Regions from separate parts of the Alteromonas sp. K632G genome, predicted to be linked through region 1. Evidence: predicted binding sites of a transcription regulator. Region 1 holds the regulator's gene; each other region holds the start of a gene.

Evidence for each region. The regulator sigma-54, encoded in region 1, starts transcription at its own class of promoters, with help from an activator protein. The targets are predictions, from matches to a motif close to GTTGGCACGNNNNTNGNNT.
Region 2: a site for sigma-54 is predicted at 1,207-1,225, ahead of J5X92_RS00640 (flagellar basal body rod protein FlgF). Genes of this name have one in related genera too.
Region 3: a site for sigma-54 is predicted at 1,670-1,688, ahead of J5X92_RS12205 (BON domain-containing protein). Genes of this name have one in related genera too.
Region 4: a site for sigma-54 is predicted at 1,288-1,306, ahead of J5X92_RS19535 (formate/nitrite transporter family protein). Genes of this name have one in related genera too.

What each region holds. Positions count from the first base shown of each region.
Region 1 covers NZ_JAGGDM010000021.1:4,552-7,749, reverse strand. The annotation lists gene lptA (lipopolysaccharide transport periplasmic protein LptA) at 1-56, shown strand, start outside; gene lptB (LPS export ABC transporter ATP-binding protein) at 59-784, shown strand; gene J5X92_RS17835 (RNA polymerase factor sigma-54) at 860-2,344, shown strand; gene hpf (ribosome hibernation promoting factor) at 2,374-2,661, shown strand; gene ptsN (PTS IIA-like nitrogen regulatory protein PtsN) at 2,670-3,113, shown strand; gene rapZ (RNase adapter RapZ) at 3,152-3,198, shown strand, end outside.
Region 2 covers NZ_JAGGDM010000001.1:155,877-159,074, reverse strand. The annotation lists gene flgG (flagellar basal-body rod protein FlgG) at 1-377, opposite strand, end outside; gene J5X92_RS00640 (flagellar basal body rod protein FlgF) at 426-1,169, opposite strand; gene flgE (flagellar hook protein FlgE) at 1,297-2,673, opposite strand; gene flgD (flagellar hook assembly protein FlgD) at 2,688-3,198, opposite strand, start outside.
Region 3 covers NZ_JAGGDM010000011.1:87,738-90,935, forward strand. The annotation lists gene J5X92_RS12195 (DUF2891 domain-containing protein) at 1-247, shown strand, start outside; gene J5X92_RS12200 (hypothetical protein) at 291-653, opposite strand; gene J5X92_RS12205 (BON domain-containing protein) at 1,024-1,635, opposite strand; gene J5X92_RS12210 (endonuclease/exonuclease/phosphatase family protein) at 1,930-2,916, shown strand; gene J5X92_RS12215 (hypothetical protein) at 2,971-3,198, opposite strand, start outside.
Region 4 covers NZ_JAGGDM010000026.1:28,284-31,481, forward strand. The annotation lists gene J5X92_RS19530 (DUF3488 and transglutaminase-like domain-containing protein) at 1-1,102, shown strand, start outside; gene J5X92_RS19535 (formate/nitrite transporter family protein) at 1,494-2,342, shown strand; gene J5X92_RS19540 (protein kinase) at 2,387-3,198, shown strand, end outside.

The DNA of each region.
Region 1 (3,198 bases):
AGGCAATACGTAAAGCGTCATCGAATAACGAAGACGATAAGGCGGACGACAATTAATCATGGCAACGTTGAGCGCACAGAGCCTTGCAAAGGCGTATAAAGCACGTCAAGTGGTTCGCGATGTAAGCTTATCAGTATCGACGGGGCAAATCGTTGGATTACTCGGCCCGAATGGTGCCGGTAAAACGACTACCTTCTACATGATTGTTGGCTTAGTTCCTCTAGATAAGGGCAAAATCAGTATTGATGACAGCGAATTAACCCACGAGCCCATGCACGAACGTGCTCGCCGCGGTATTGGGTATTTGCCGCAAGAAGCCTCTATTTTTAGAAAATTGACGGTGTTTGAGAACATCATGGCTATCTTGCAAACCCGTAAAGGGTTAAGTTCATCAGAACAAGAACAAGAAGCCGATGCGCTACTTGATGAATTTAATATCAACCATATACGTAATAGTACGGGTATGAGTTTATCCGGTGGTGAACGCCGCCGAGTAGAAATCGCACGAGCATTAGCAGCCGATCCGCAATTTATTTTGCTTGATGAGCCATTTGCTGGTGTTGATCCTATATCGGTTAATGATATAAAGAAGATCATTCAACATCTTCGTGACAGAGGAATTGGAATCCTCATCACCGATCACAACGTAAGAGAAACACTGGATGTGTGTGAGAAAGCGTATATTGTGAGCCAAGGCGAACTCATCGCGCAAGGGACGGCAGAACAAGTTTTAAGTAATCAGAAAGTAAGGGATGTATACCTAGGAGAACAATTCAGGCTATAGTTACTGTAACCGAATTGTCATTTTCAGTTTTAAGCACGGGTATATTCACAACAAGAGTTTAAAAATAAGACGTAGATGAAACCATCTTTACAGCTAAAGTTCAGTCAACAACTTACCATGACACCGCAGTTGCAGCAGGCAATCAAGCTGCTGCAGTTGTCTACGCTCGACCTGCAACAAGAGATTCAGGAAGCACTTGACTCAAACCCTCTTTTAGAAGTTGAAGAAGGCGGTGATGACCACCCTGTTGAGAAAAACAACATGGACGGCGACGACCCTTCTGTAGAAGCTGCTCCTACTGCTTCTAGCGATTCATTAGAAGCTGGTGACGCGCTTGAAAAGAACGATCTTCCCGACGAGTTGCCAATCGACAGCACATGGGATGAGTATTACTCGGCCTCTTCTGCCCCCGCTCCTGGCCCATCGAATAATGATGACGACCAATTGTTTCAGGGTGAAACCACCGACAATATTCAAGACCATTTGCTTTGGCAGATGCGCTTAACCCCGTTTTCAGATACAGACCGCGCCATTGCTACCGCCATTATCGACTCAATTGATGAATCTGGTTACCTTAACGTACCCATTGAACAGATTTTAGAATCGGTAAACTCTGACGATGTTGAAGAGTTGGTAGAAATGGACGAAGTTGAATGTGTACTAAAACGTATTCAAATGTTCGACCCTATTGGTTCAGGTTCACGTACACCGCAAGAATGTTTGCTCGTGCAGCTTCGCCAGTTCTCAGACGATACGCCATGGCTTACCGAAGCCAGACAGCTTATTAATGAGTACTCAGACCTGCTGAGCAGCAAAGATTACCGTACGTTAATGCGCAAGAGTCGTTTGAAAGAAGATCAACTTCGCGAAGCCATGCGCTTATTGCAAACGTTGAATCCTCGTCCTGGCAGTGCATTAATTACTAAAGAACCCGAATACGTTATTCCTGATGTTTCGGTAAACAAAAAGAATGGCCGTTGGGTAGTAGAACTTAATCCCGACAGCTTGCCAAAATTAAGCGTAAATCAACAATACGCTGCCATGAGCCGACGCTCTAAAAACAGCAGCGATTCGCAATTTATTCGCTCGCATATGCAAGAAGCCAAGTGGTTTATAAAAAGCCTTGAGTCAAGAAACGACACCTTGATGAAAGTAGCAAACTGTATTGTGCAGCAACAAATGGGCTTTTTCGAGCACGGCCCAGAAATGATGAAACCAATGGTGCTAAATGATGTCGCAGAAATGGTAGATATGCATGAATCCACCATTTCACGAGTCACCACGCAAAAGTATATGCATACCCCTCGTGGCATTTTCGAGTTGAAATATTTCTTCTCTAGCCATGTAGCAACGGAATCTGGTGGTGAGTGTTCATCTACCGCTATTCGCGCACTAATTAAAAAGCTTGTGGCAGCGGAAACGCCCAGCAAGCCATTAAGCGATAGCAAGATTGCTCAATTGTTGGCCGAACAAGGCATTAAAGTAGCCCGGCGAACAATAGCAAAATACCGGGAATCGTTATCGATTCCGCCGTCAAACCAACGCAAAAGCCTTATTTAAAGGCCTTGATAATTTAAGGAAGACGAAATATGCAAATCAACCTTACCGGTCATCATGTCGAAATTACTGATTCTTTGCGTAGCTATGTCGATACTAAGTTCAGCAAACTAGAGCGTCACTTTGATCACATATCTAATGTGCATGTCATCCTGAACGTCGAAAAACTCAATCAAAAAGCCGAAGCCACCATGCACCTTAGCGGCGCAGAAGTGTTTGCTTCATCTCATAATACAGACATGTATGCGGCGATAGACAGCATGATCGACAAACTCGACAGGCAAGTTATCAAGCATAAGGAAAAGCTGAAAAAGCACTAAATATTAGTATGGAAATTCAAGCCATAGTAAGTTTGGACCGCACCGAGTGTGCGGTTCAATGTAACAGTAAAAAACGTATTCTAGAGATTATTAGCGACATTGCTGCTAAAAATAATCCCGACATCGATCAGGCTAGTGTATTAAATAGTCTACTAACCCGTGAACGAATGGGGAGTACGGGTATTGGCAATGGTATTGCTCTGCCCCACGGTCGATTACCGGGCTTAGAACACGTTATCGCCATTATTGTAACCAGCAACCCTGCCATCGATTTTGATGCGCTTGACGATCAGCCCGTAGATATATTCTTTGCCCTATTAGTGCCAGAAGAGAAAACAGAAGGTCACTTACAAACACTCGCTACCGTGGCGGGTAAGCTAAGTGATAAAGAAACGGTGAAAGCCATTAGGCGGGCCTCCACCAGTGATGACATCATTACGGCTTTAAGCTAAAAAAGCACTGCACCATATTTTAAAAGGGAGAAATGCAGGTGAAACTGATTATTATCAGTGGTCGATCCGGTTCAGGAAAATCAGT
Region 2 (3,198 bases), on a different contig from region 1:
CCTTGATCGTTCATTGAAAACTGACCATTTCTTGAGTAGGCAATGGTGCCGTCAGGCTGCAATATTTCAAAATAACCGCGCCCCTGAATAGACATATCTAACGCATTATCCGTGGTTAGCAAGTTGCCTTGGGTATGTGCTTTTTGTGTTGATACCACCTTTGAACCAGAACCTAACATAAGGCCAGAAGGTAATTCGGTATCAGCTGATGAGCGGCCACCAGGTTGGTTTATATTCTGATAAAGCAAATCTTCAAAAATTGCTCTGTCTTTTTTAAAGCCTACCGTTGATGCGTTAGCCAGGTTGTTCGATACCACCGCGACATCTGTTTGTGCGGCATCAAGACCTGTTTTACTTATCCACAATGCTGGGTGCATGGCAACCTCCTAACCTTTAAAGTTCGTATAACAAAATTGTTAACTATTCTATAGAATGCGCAGTAATTGGTTGCCGCGAGCATCTAGCTCATCAGCTTGCTTCATCATCTTCACTTGAAGCTCATAGTGGCGCTGAAGGCTTATCATATTGACCATTTCGTCAACGGCATTCACGTTCGAGCCTTCCAACATGCCAGACATTACTTTCACACCAGCACTTGCTGGGGCTATCGTGCCATCTTCCATTCTAAATAAACCATCAGTGCCTCGTTCCATATCGGCATAGTTCGGCTTAACCAGTTTCAACCGGCCAACATCTTCAATTACATTTTCTGGCGCGCCAAGCTGTCTCATTGACAAGGTGCCGTCCATACCGATATCTAAATTATCTAGCGGCACAGGAAGGAAAATTGGACCGTTATCGCCTAAAACGGGGCGATTGTGCACATCTGTCAAAATACCGTCGTCACCCAGCTTAAAGTTACCGTCACGAGAATAGGCTTCTTGCCCATTGTCATCTTGAACGGCAAACCAGCCATCGCCTTGTATCGCAACGTCTAAATCACGACCCGTTTGAATCATAGGACCTGATTCATAGTTGTTTGACGGACTTTCGGTCATTGAAAAAACGCGAGACGGCAAACCTTCGCCGTAGGCAGGCATTGACCTTGCCTGTTCTAACTGAGCTCTAAACCCAGTTGTTTGCGCGTTAGCCAAGTTATTGGCACGAAGCCCAGTACCTAAAAGGTCTTGAGATGCACCACTGGCAGCAATGTAGAGAAGTTTGTCCATGACTGACTTTTGACTCTGGTTAAACCATATACAGGTTTTGCAATCCCAGTGCCAACATGCACAAATAGAAGTGGATACAAAAAAACCGCAACTAAAGTTGCGGTTTTTGCTAGTTAAACGTCAATGTTTATCGGATGTTCAGGATAGTCTGGTTAAGCGAGTTATTCACTTCGAGTGCTCGAGAGTTAGCCTGGAAGTTCCGCTGTGCAATAATCATATCGATGAGCTCAGTGGTTAGGTTAACGTTGGCTTGTTCAAGGGCTGATGAGTTAATTTCACCGAAAGTCCCCGTCGTCGCTTCACCCGCCAATGCTTCACCAGATAGGATACTTTCTTTCCACTCAGTGCTGCTTTGCTGCGTTAAGCCCTGCTCATTAGCAAATCTCACTAAGGCCACACGTACGATAGGTTCTGACGTACCGTTTGAGAACGTCGCTCGAACCAAGCCGTCTGGGCCAATATCAATACCCGTCAAACGACCAACAGGCAAACCATCTTGCTCTAATGACGTCACTTCGAATGCTGATGCGTATTGCGTAGGTTCCACCGTGGTAGCATTTGCAGGGTCTAAGTTAAAATCGATCCCTATTTGTTGAGTCGCATCCGCACCGTTTGATAATGCAGAACCAAGCGCTTCAGTCGTTAATTTATAATCGGTAGTTTGAATGCCATCTGGTGATTCAATTCCAATAAAGTCACCACCTTGAGAAAACACAAGTTTAGCTGCTGTAACACCGTTACCTGTGTTAGTACCCAACGAGTTTACCGCTGTAGTAGGGTCGGAATCAGTACCTGTAGAGTTCACTAAATCAGTAAGTTGATCGTCTACCGCTGTTGCCACATACCATTCATTGTCTGCCGCCACATCTTTAACGAAGTAATACGTCATCACGTGGCTGTCGCCTAGTGAATCATAAACCGTTACCGAGGTTGCCGCGTTGTAGGTAAGTGGATCTTGTGGGTCAAATGCAGCTGGATCTAACCCTTGATCACCTGCAGGTAAGTTCATACGGATATCAACTTCTGAGGTTTGTGCTGGAGAACCTGATGAATCTGGGATTTGCACTGGCTCTGTAGTACTCAATGCAACGGATGAACTAGTAGAGTCTGAGTTAACGGGGAAACCTAAAAGTAAGTCGCCGTTACTGTTAACCACATAATTGTCATCATCTAACTTGAACTGACCAGCACGGGTAAACGAAAAGTCTCGTGAGGTTTCATCAGGCACGGTGGCAAAGAAACCATTCCCAGTAATCGCCAAATCAAGTGCAGTATTGGTGAACTGCAAGCTACCTTGCGAAAACTGCTGGGCCACATCTTGTGTCAAAACACCGTCGCCCACTTTGGTTTTACTTCCAGCCAATAGTGATGTGGCGTACACGTCGCCGAATTCAGCGCGAGACTCTTTAAAGCCAACCGTATTTACGTTTGCGATGTTATTCGCGGTTACATCTAAATCTTTTTGTGCGGCAGCTACGCCACTTAGTGCAATATTAAAAGACATGCTTCTTTCTCCTGCTAACTGCCGATTTGAATAACGTCATCAAGACTAATGCTGACTTCGCCATCTAAATTTAAAATTACGCCCTGACCACTGCCGGCCAAACTAACACTTCCTACATGACGGTTAATGGCTGTATTCAATTGAACGCCTTCACCGTTTAATTCGCCTGTAGCGCTGATTACGTAGTCACCCGCTGGCATATCGTTGCCTTGGGTATCCTTGCCATCCCATTCAAATTGAATGTTGCCAGCGGCTTGTGTGCCAGCATCAATGGTCTTAATTACTTCACCGTATTGATTTTCAACGGTGATCGTCATGTTTTGTACACTCTGCTCATTAACCACAACACCCGATACCCCAGCAGCGTCGCTAGACATATGCCCTACGTTGCCCTGCACTAACACGTTCTGGCCTATTAAGCTGGATGCTTGCAATGCCTGGTTAGATGTCATCGAGGCGGCGAATGACTCGAACTTATCATTCAACTGAGAAATACCGTCAGCCATAGTGAATGATGTCATTTGC
Region 3 (3,198 bases), on a different contig from region 1:
CACTGTAGTGGATAAAAGTGATGGTAAACTTGCGCATCTAGATGGTTTAAATTTAAGTCGTGCATGGATGCTTGAAGGTATTGCCTCTGCATTGCCGTCAGACGATAAGCGTGTTGCAGCAATTAACAGTGCAGCACAATCACATAAGGTAGCGGGAGTCGATGCTGTGATAAACGATATGCATTATATGGGAAGTCACTGGCTTGGCAGCTTTGCTACTTATCTGGAAACCCAACGCGGGCTTTAAACCACTTACTAATACTAGATTAAATGAAGCAGAGTTGGCGAGCTTAGATGCTCGCAAACTCTGTAGTTGTTGAAGTAAACTGTGTTTGGTGATGGACTAAAATGTTCTTTGCGCGGTCGATTAAATCATCACGCTTAAATGTCCAATTACGTAAGTCCGCCTGCTTTGCTTCTGCAAGGTAAAACTCAATACGTGTTTTACGTAATAAATCTCGCTTCTGAGATACATCGAACTCGGTCTGAGCAAGTATGCGTTCTACTTTTACGATAGAGGCATGGTGGGATTTGTCTGAATCATCTGCGTTCGCTTTACCCACATAAGCCATGTTGTTTGTTAACACGCCTGCAAGCACAATAAGCAGTGAAATCAACACACCTGAAACTAACCAATTTAATACTTTCATCATTCACTTCCTTTTATACTAACTTGCTATTATCCATGTAAGAACGCGTTGGTTCTAAATGACTACTGCACGTTGTAACTTAAACACTTAATTACAACTTGTATTGCACATTGTGTTCCAAATTTCTTACTGCTACCTGATTACCGCGAAGAGTATACGCATCAAGGGTTAGAAAGAAAATTCGTCAAAGGTTGTAAGACAAAAGTTGTAAACTGGATGGGAAAATACTACATGTTGCTGCGAAAAAACGGCATGTTGAAATAAGCGCAAATGTCACTTTACTACTCGATATATCGCGTTATTATGGAATTCTAGGGTTTGATAGACATTAAAAAAGGGGCCGATTGGCCCCTTTCATCTTACTAATAACTGCTTAGTGTTTCATGGCTGTTTCAGTAATAACTTGCAAATTATCTTCAACATTTTTTACATCTGAAGCATTTTTCGCTATTTCGACAGCAAGTTGACGCTCGGCGTCTGAGTCTACGTTACCCGTTAGTGTAACGTTACCGGCTTCAACATCTACATCAATATCGAAACCAGAGATGTCGCTATCCATTAATAGGCGAGTTTTAATAACAGTAGCAATTTTGGCATCAGTAAGCGTGCCCGTTTGCTCATCATATTCTGATTCAGCGTCATCCGACATGTCGCTTGCCATTTTATCCATGTCTTTCTCTTCAATAATAGAAAGCTGGTTGTCTACTGACATAACACCGTCGATATTTGAAACTAACTCTTCTGCTAATTTCTTATCAACTGAATGATCTACCTTACCTGTCAGAACAACGTTACCGTTGTTTACGTCTGTATTGATATCGAATGAATCAAGGTTGCCGTTGAATAGTAGTGTTGCTTCGGCTTTGCCGTCTATCCACGCATCCTTAGCGCCTTTTTCCCATTTGTTATCTGTCTCCATGTCACCAGCAAAAGCTGCAGTTGTCATCGAGGTCGCTACAAGTATAGAAAGTAATGTACGTTTCATAACAGTTCTCCTTTGTTGAAACTCCCAATAGCTAATGCGAAACTCGAGCCAACGCAGCAACCGACTGATTTATAACAATTTACTTCACTTTCACTTTAATTATCACTTGTTAACATCTCTGCAAACTTTTCGACCTATGCGCATTTTTTACTTACATCTTGCTCAACCGGAACGAAAATTGAATATTCGTTAACCAATATACTTATTATTAATCGAGCAATAGCCGAGTTTGTCTTGTTTAAAGAGTTCGCAAGCAAGACAGCAAAGCAAAAAACAACTTAGTCAGGAACGACAATGAATATTTTACTGAACACCATGGCGATATTGCTTATCGCTGCCACTTTAGCCCCTTCACTCCCGTCGAAGCATTGGTTGGTTAGGGTATGGGAATTTCCACGGCTACAGCTACTTGGCTTAATGGTGATAGTGTTGATTGCCCGAGGGGTTATGTATCCATCGGATTTCTCCGCTTTGAACACGCTTATCACCGCATTGCTTTATATTGGATTAATTGCCTGCGCGATTTACCAAGCTATTTGGATCTTGCCTTATACCTTCTTTTATAAAAAGGAAGTGGTTAAAGCATCTTCTCAAGATGCTGGTGAGAGTATTAGTATTTTATCTAGCAATGTCTTTATGCCCAATGAAGATTATGACAAGCTATTAAAGCATGTGCGTGACACCAATCCAGACTTCGTCGTTACTCTTGAATCTAACAAGCGCTGGGAAATAGCCCTATCGGCACTAAACGAAACTCATCCTCACCAGCAGCATTGCCCTTTGGAAAACCTGTATGGCATGCATCTTTACAGTAAATACCCACTGAAAACGGCCAAGCTCAACTATTTAGTAGAAGATGATGTGCCTTCCATGCTTGTCACTATCGATATGGATGGACAAGATGTGACGCTTTACTTCCTTCATCCAAAGCCACCTAGCCCCACTGAGAACAAAACGGCTAGGCCCAGAGATGTCGAACTTACTATGGTAGGCCATGAAATAGCTAAAAAAGACGGGCCTATAATAGTAGCTGGGGACTTGAATGATGTAGCATGGTCGCCTACTACCAGAAAATTTAAGAAAATAAGCGGTATGCTTGACCCAAGAATAGGACGTGCATTTTTCAATACGTTTCACGCCCACTACCCGCTAGTTAAATGGCCATTGGACCATGTGTTTCATTCGAGTCATTTTATGCTGGAAGACATTAGAAAACTGTCTGATATTGGCTCAGATCACTACCCGCTGCTAACGCGATTGAAGCTGAAGCCAAAAGCCTGAATGCAGAAAGTAAAAAGCCGCTATAAAGCGGCTTAATATTGAAAAGGCTTACAACTAGGTAGGCACACGACGTATTGGAACGGACCTAACTGCTTTTGTATTGTGATTTACGCACCACATTACGCTTTCGCATGCTTCTTCACGACGCTTAAAATGGGCAAGACCAATAAGTTTGTCTTCTCGCGGCCACACCGCTTGTTTCAAAATAGCGGTATCGGTTTCGCTAAGTGCGCTAGTATCTAAACTCATTTCAACCGCTTTTTTATTGGGTTTAATCAATGA
Region 4 (3,198 bases), on a different contig from region 1:
GTTCAATTATGCATTACGTGCAGCGCGTCCAATTGTTGGCAAACGCGCGTTCTATTTAACTTATTATCCAGAAACGCCACGTGTTAGTGAGATATATGACTTTGATTATCAACTTAATATTCAATACCCCATGGACAGCAACGTACGTACTCAAGCGTGGGTAAAGCAGCTAAAAGCAAATGCGCACAGTGAGCGAAGTATTGCCGATGACATTCTACGCCACTTTAAAACCAACGGATTTAGTTACACCTTACAACCTGACGCTATGCCGAACTCGCCCATCGACACCTTTATGTTCGAAGCAAAGGCGGGTTTTTGTGCTCACTATGCCAGCGCCATGGTGTTTGCCCTTCGGGTTGCGGGCATTCCTGCTCGTATGGTGACAGGCTATCAAGGTGGCGAATTATTAAGTGACAACGTAATACAAGTTCGCCAGTACGATGCCCACGCTTGGGTAGAAGCATTAATAGACGGCGTTTGGGTCTCGTACGATCCTACTAGTATGGTGGCACCATCACGCATTACCTTTGGATTAGAACAAGCGTTAGCCGATTTTAATGAAACTCGCAGTGAAGGTATGTTTAAGAATTTAAATTCAGCTGAACTGTTTTTATCTATCAGAGGATGGTTTCGCCAACTTGATTATCAGTGGAGTAGATTAGTTCTGGGTTTTGATAATCAAACTCAAACTGATTTATTAAAAAAGCTTCTTGGCGATTTAACCTCTCAGAAAATGACGTTCTTCTTTTTGAGTCTTCTGGGGATAGTCAGTATTTTTCTGCTTGTGCTGTTCTTTCCTCTTAGAAAGAAGTCGACCGTGCCTGCACATCAACACATTTATTTAAACGCTGTTGAGTTGGTGTCGAATTTTACTAAGGTAGCGCGAGAGAACAAAGGAAGCACTGCATACTTCAAACAAGTGAAACCCTTTTTACCAACAAACGCGGCCTCGCTATTTAACTCGCTCACCCAAGATTTTGAACATGCACTATATCAAAGTGCTACAGATGAAAGTCGCGATAGCCGAAGTCAAAAAGAACGAGCAATGAAAGATACACTTGTCGCGTTAAAAAAAGACTTAAAGCAAACCAAAGCCATATAACGCTAGAGTCAGTCAATAATAAAAAGTGTGAGGTGGAATTTTTTGGTTTATTAACCACCAATTCGGTGCACCCTAGCACTTCATTTGCACCATTGTGGTTTAAAGCTGATCACTCCAATCATTTATTAGTGTAACTAAATAAGAATAACCCAATGATTTAATTGAAGTTATTATTAAAATGCTTTTTTGGCACTATTTTCGCTAATCTTTTAACAGTACGAGTCGGTTTGTAAACTGACTAACACAATCTATCGAATTGGATAAAGACGTCCACAACCTTCTTTGGAAACAGGGAATGGTGTGGACGTTTTTTTTTGTTCGTTTGTTCTATCGATGAAAGCAGTGATGTGGCTCGTTATTTTAAATAAATTACAAATCAGGGTGATTAATTATGGCTTATTTACTTCCCGCCGAGTTTGCTACGAAAATGGTAGATGCCGGTGAATCTAAAATTTACATGTCTACACGAGATACGCTAATCCGCGCATTTATGGCTGGCGCAATATTAGCGTTAGCGGCTGTATTTGCTATTACGATTGCGGTGCAAACCGGCATCTTCTTACTGGGGGCCGTTTTGTTCCCGGTGGGGTTTTGTATGCTGTATTTAATGGGCTTCGACCTATTAACGGGTGTATTTGTATTAACCCCACTTGCTTGGCTTGCTAAGCGACCGGGTGTTACCCCTAAACAAATTTTACGTAACTGGGGCTTAGTATTTTTAGGTAACTTTGGTGGCGCACTGACTGTTGCCTTTATGATGTCTTTTATTTTCACCATGGGTTACAACGTAGATGGTGGTGCTATTGCTGCTAAAGTAGCTAGTATCGGTGAAGCGAGAACATTAGGTTACGCAGAACATGGTACTGCCGGTTGGTTTACTATTTTTATTCGCGGCATGTTGTGTAACTGGATGGTATCACTGGGTGTAGTTGGCGCGATGATCTCTACTCATGTGAGCGGTAAAGTATTGGCCATGTGGATGCCTATCATGCTGTTCTTTTTCATGGGTTTTGAACACTCTGTTGTAAACATGTTCTTATTCCCATTCGGTCTTATCATGGGTGGTGAGTTTTCTATCATGGATTACTTCGTGTGGAATGAAATTCCAACAGCGCTAGGTAACCTTGTTGGTGGTTTAGCGTTTACAGGTTTAACGATTTACAGCACACACGTTAAAACTGCACCTAAGCGTAAAATTGCTGTTGCTGAAAAAGCGCCAGCAAAAGCCGCTACAGTATAAGTTAGCAAGCCCGGTACGTTTCCTCTGTATCGGGCTTTTTTAATATGCAGATTCAATCCTTATCACTTCACTATAGCGAATGCAGTAGCGCCGGCGTTAAGCCAATAAATCAAGACGCTTGCGATGCGTTTATTCCAGCTAGTAACGACCCAGCTTTAACATTAAAAGGCGCCGCCTTTGCACTTGCCGATGGCATAAGTAGCAGCACGGTTAGCCAAATAGCCAGTGATTTAGCAATTAAAGATTTCATAAAACAATACTTTTGTACCCCTGAAACCTGGGGAGTGGTGCAAAGCGCTAAAACCGTTATACAAAGTATTAATGCCACTTTATATACCAAAACCCAGCAAAGCCCTTTTTGCTATACCCCTGATAAGGGCTATGTATGCACTTTTTCTGCAGTTATCGTTAAAGGCGATACGGCACATATATTCCATGTTGGTGATGCTAGAGTCTGTTTGTATTCTGACGATAGGATACAAGTCCTTACCCAATCTCATCGAGTAGACCACTCACAGCATGAGTCTTATCTCGCTAATGCGCTGGGTGTGCATGCGAATGTCGACATTGATTACCTCGCGGTCCCGCTAAAAGCAGGCGATACCCTTATTCTAATGACAGATGGCGTTTATGAATATGTTTCATCCCCTACGCTTGCCTCACTTATATCGCCGATTTATGCGTCTGAGGATGATGCTTCTGCTCATAGCACTTCTAGTCAAAAAACTGCTATTTCAAAAACTTCTATAGCAAAAAAGAGCGCCAAGCCCCTCGCGCAACGCCTTGTAGATCTTGCGTTAGAAAACAACAGTGATGACAACGTTTCTTGCCAATTTATAACAGTAGAGAGCGTGGG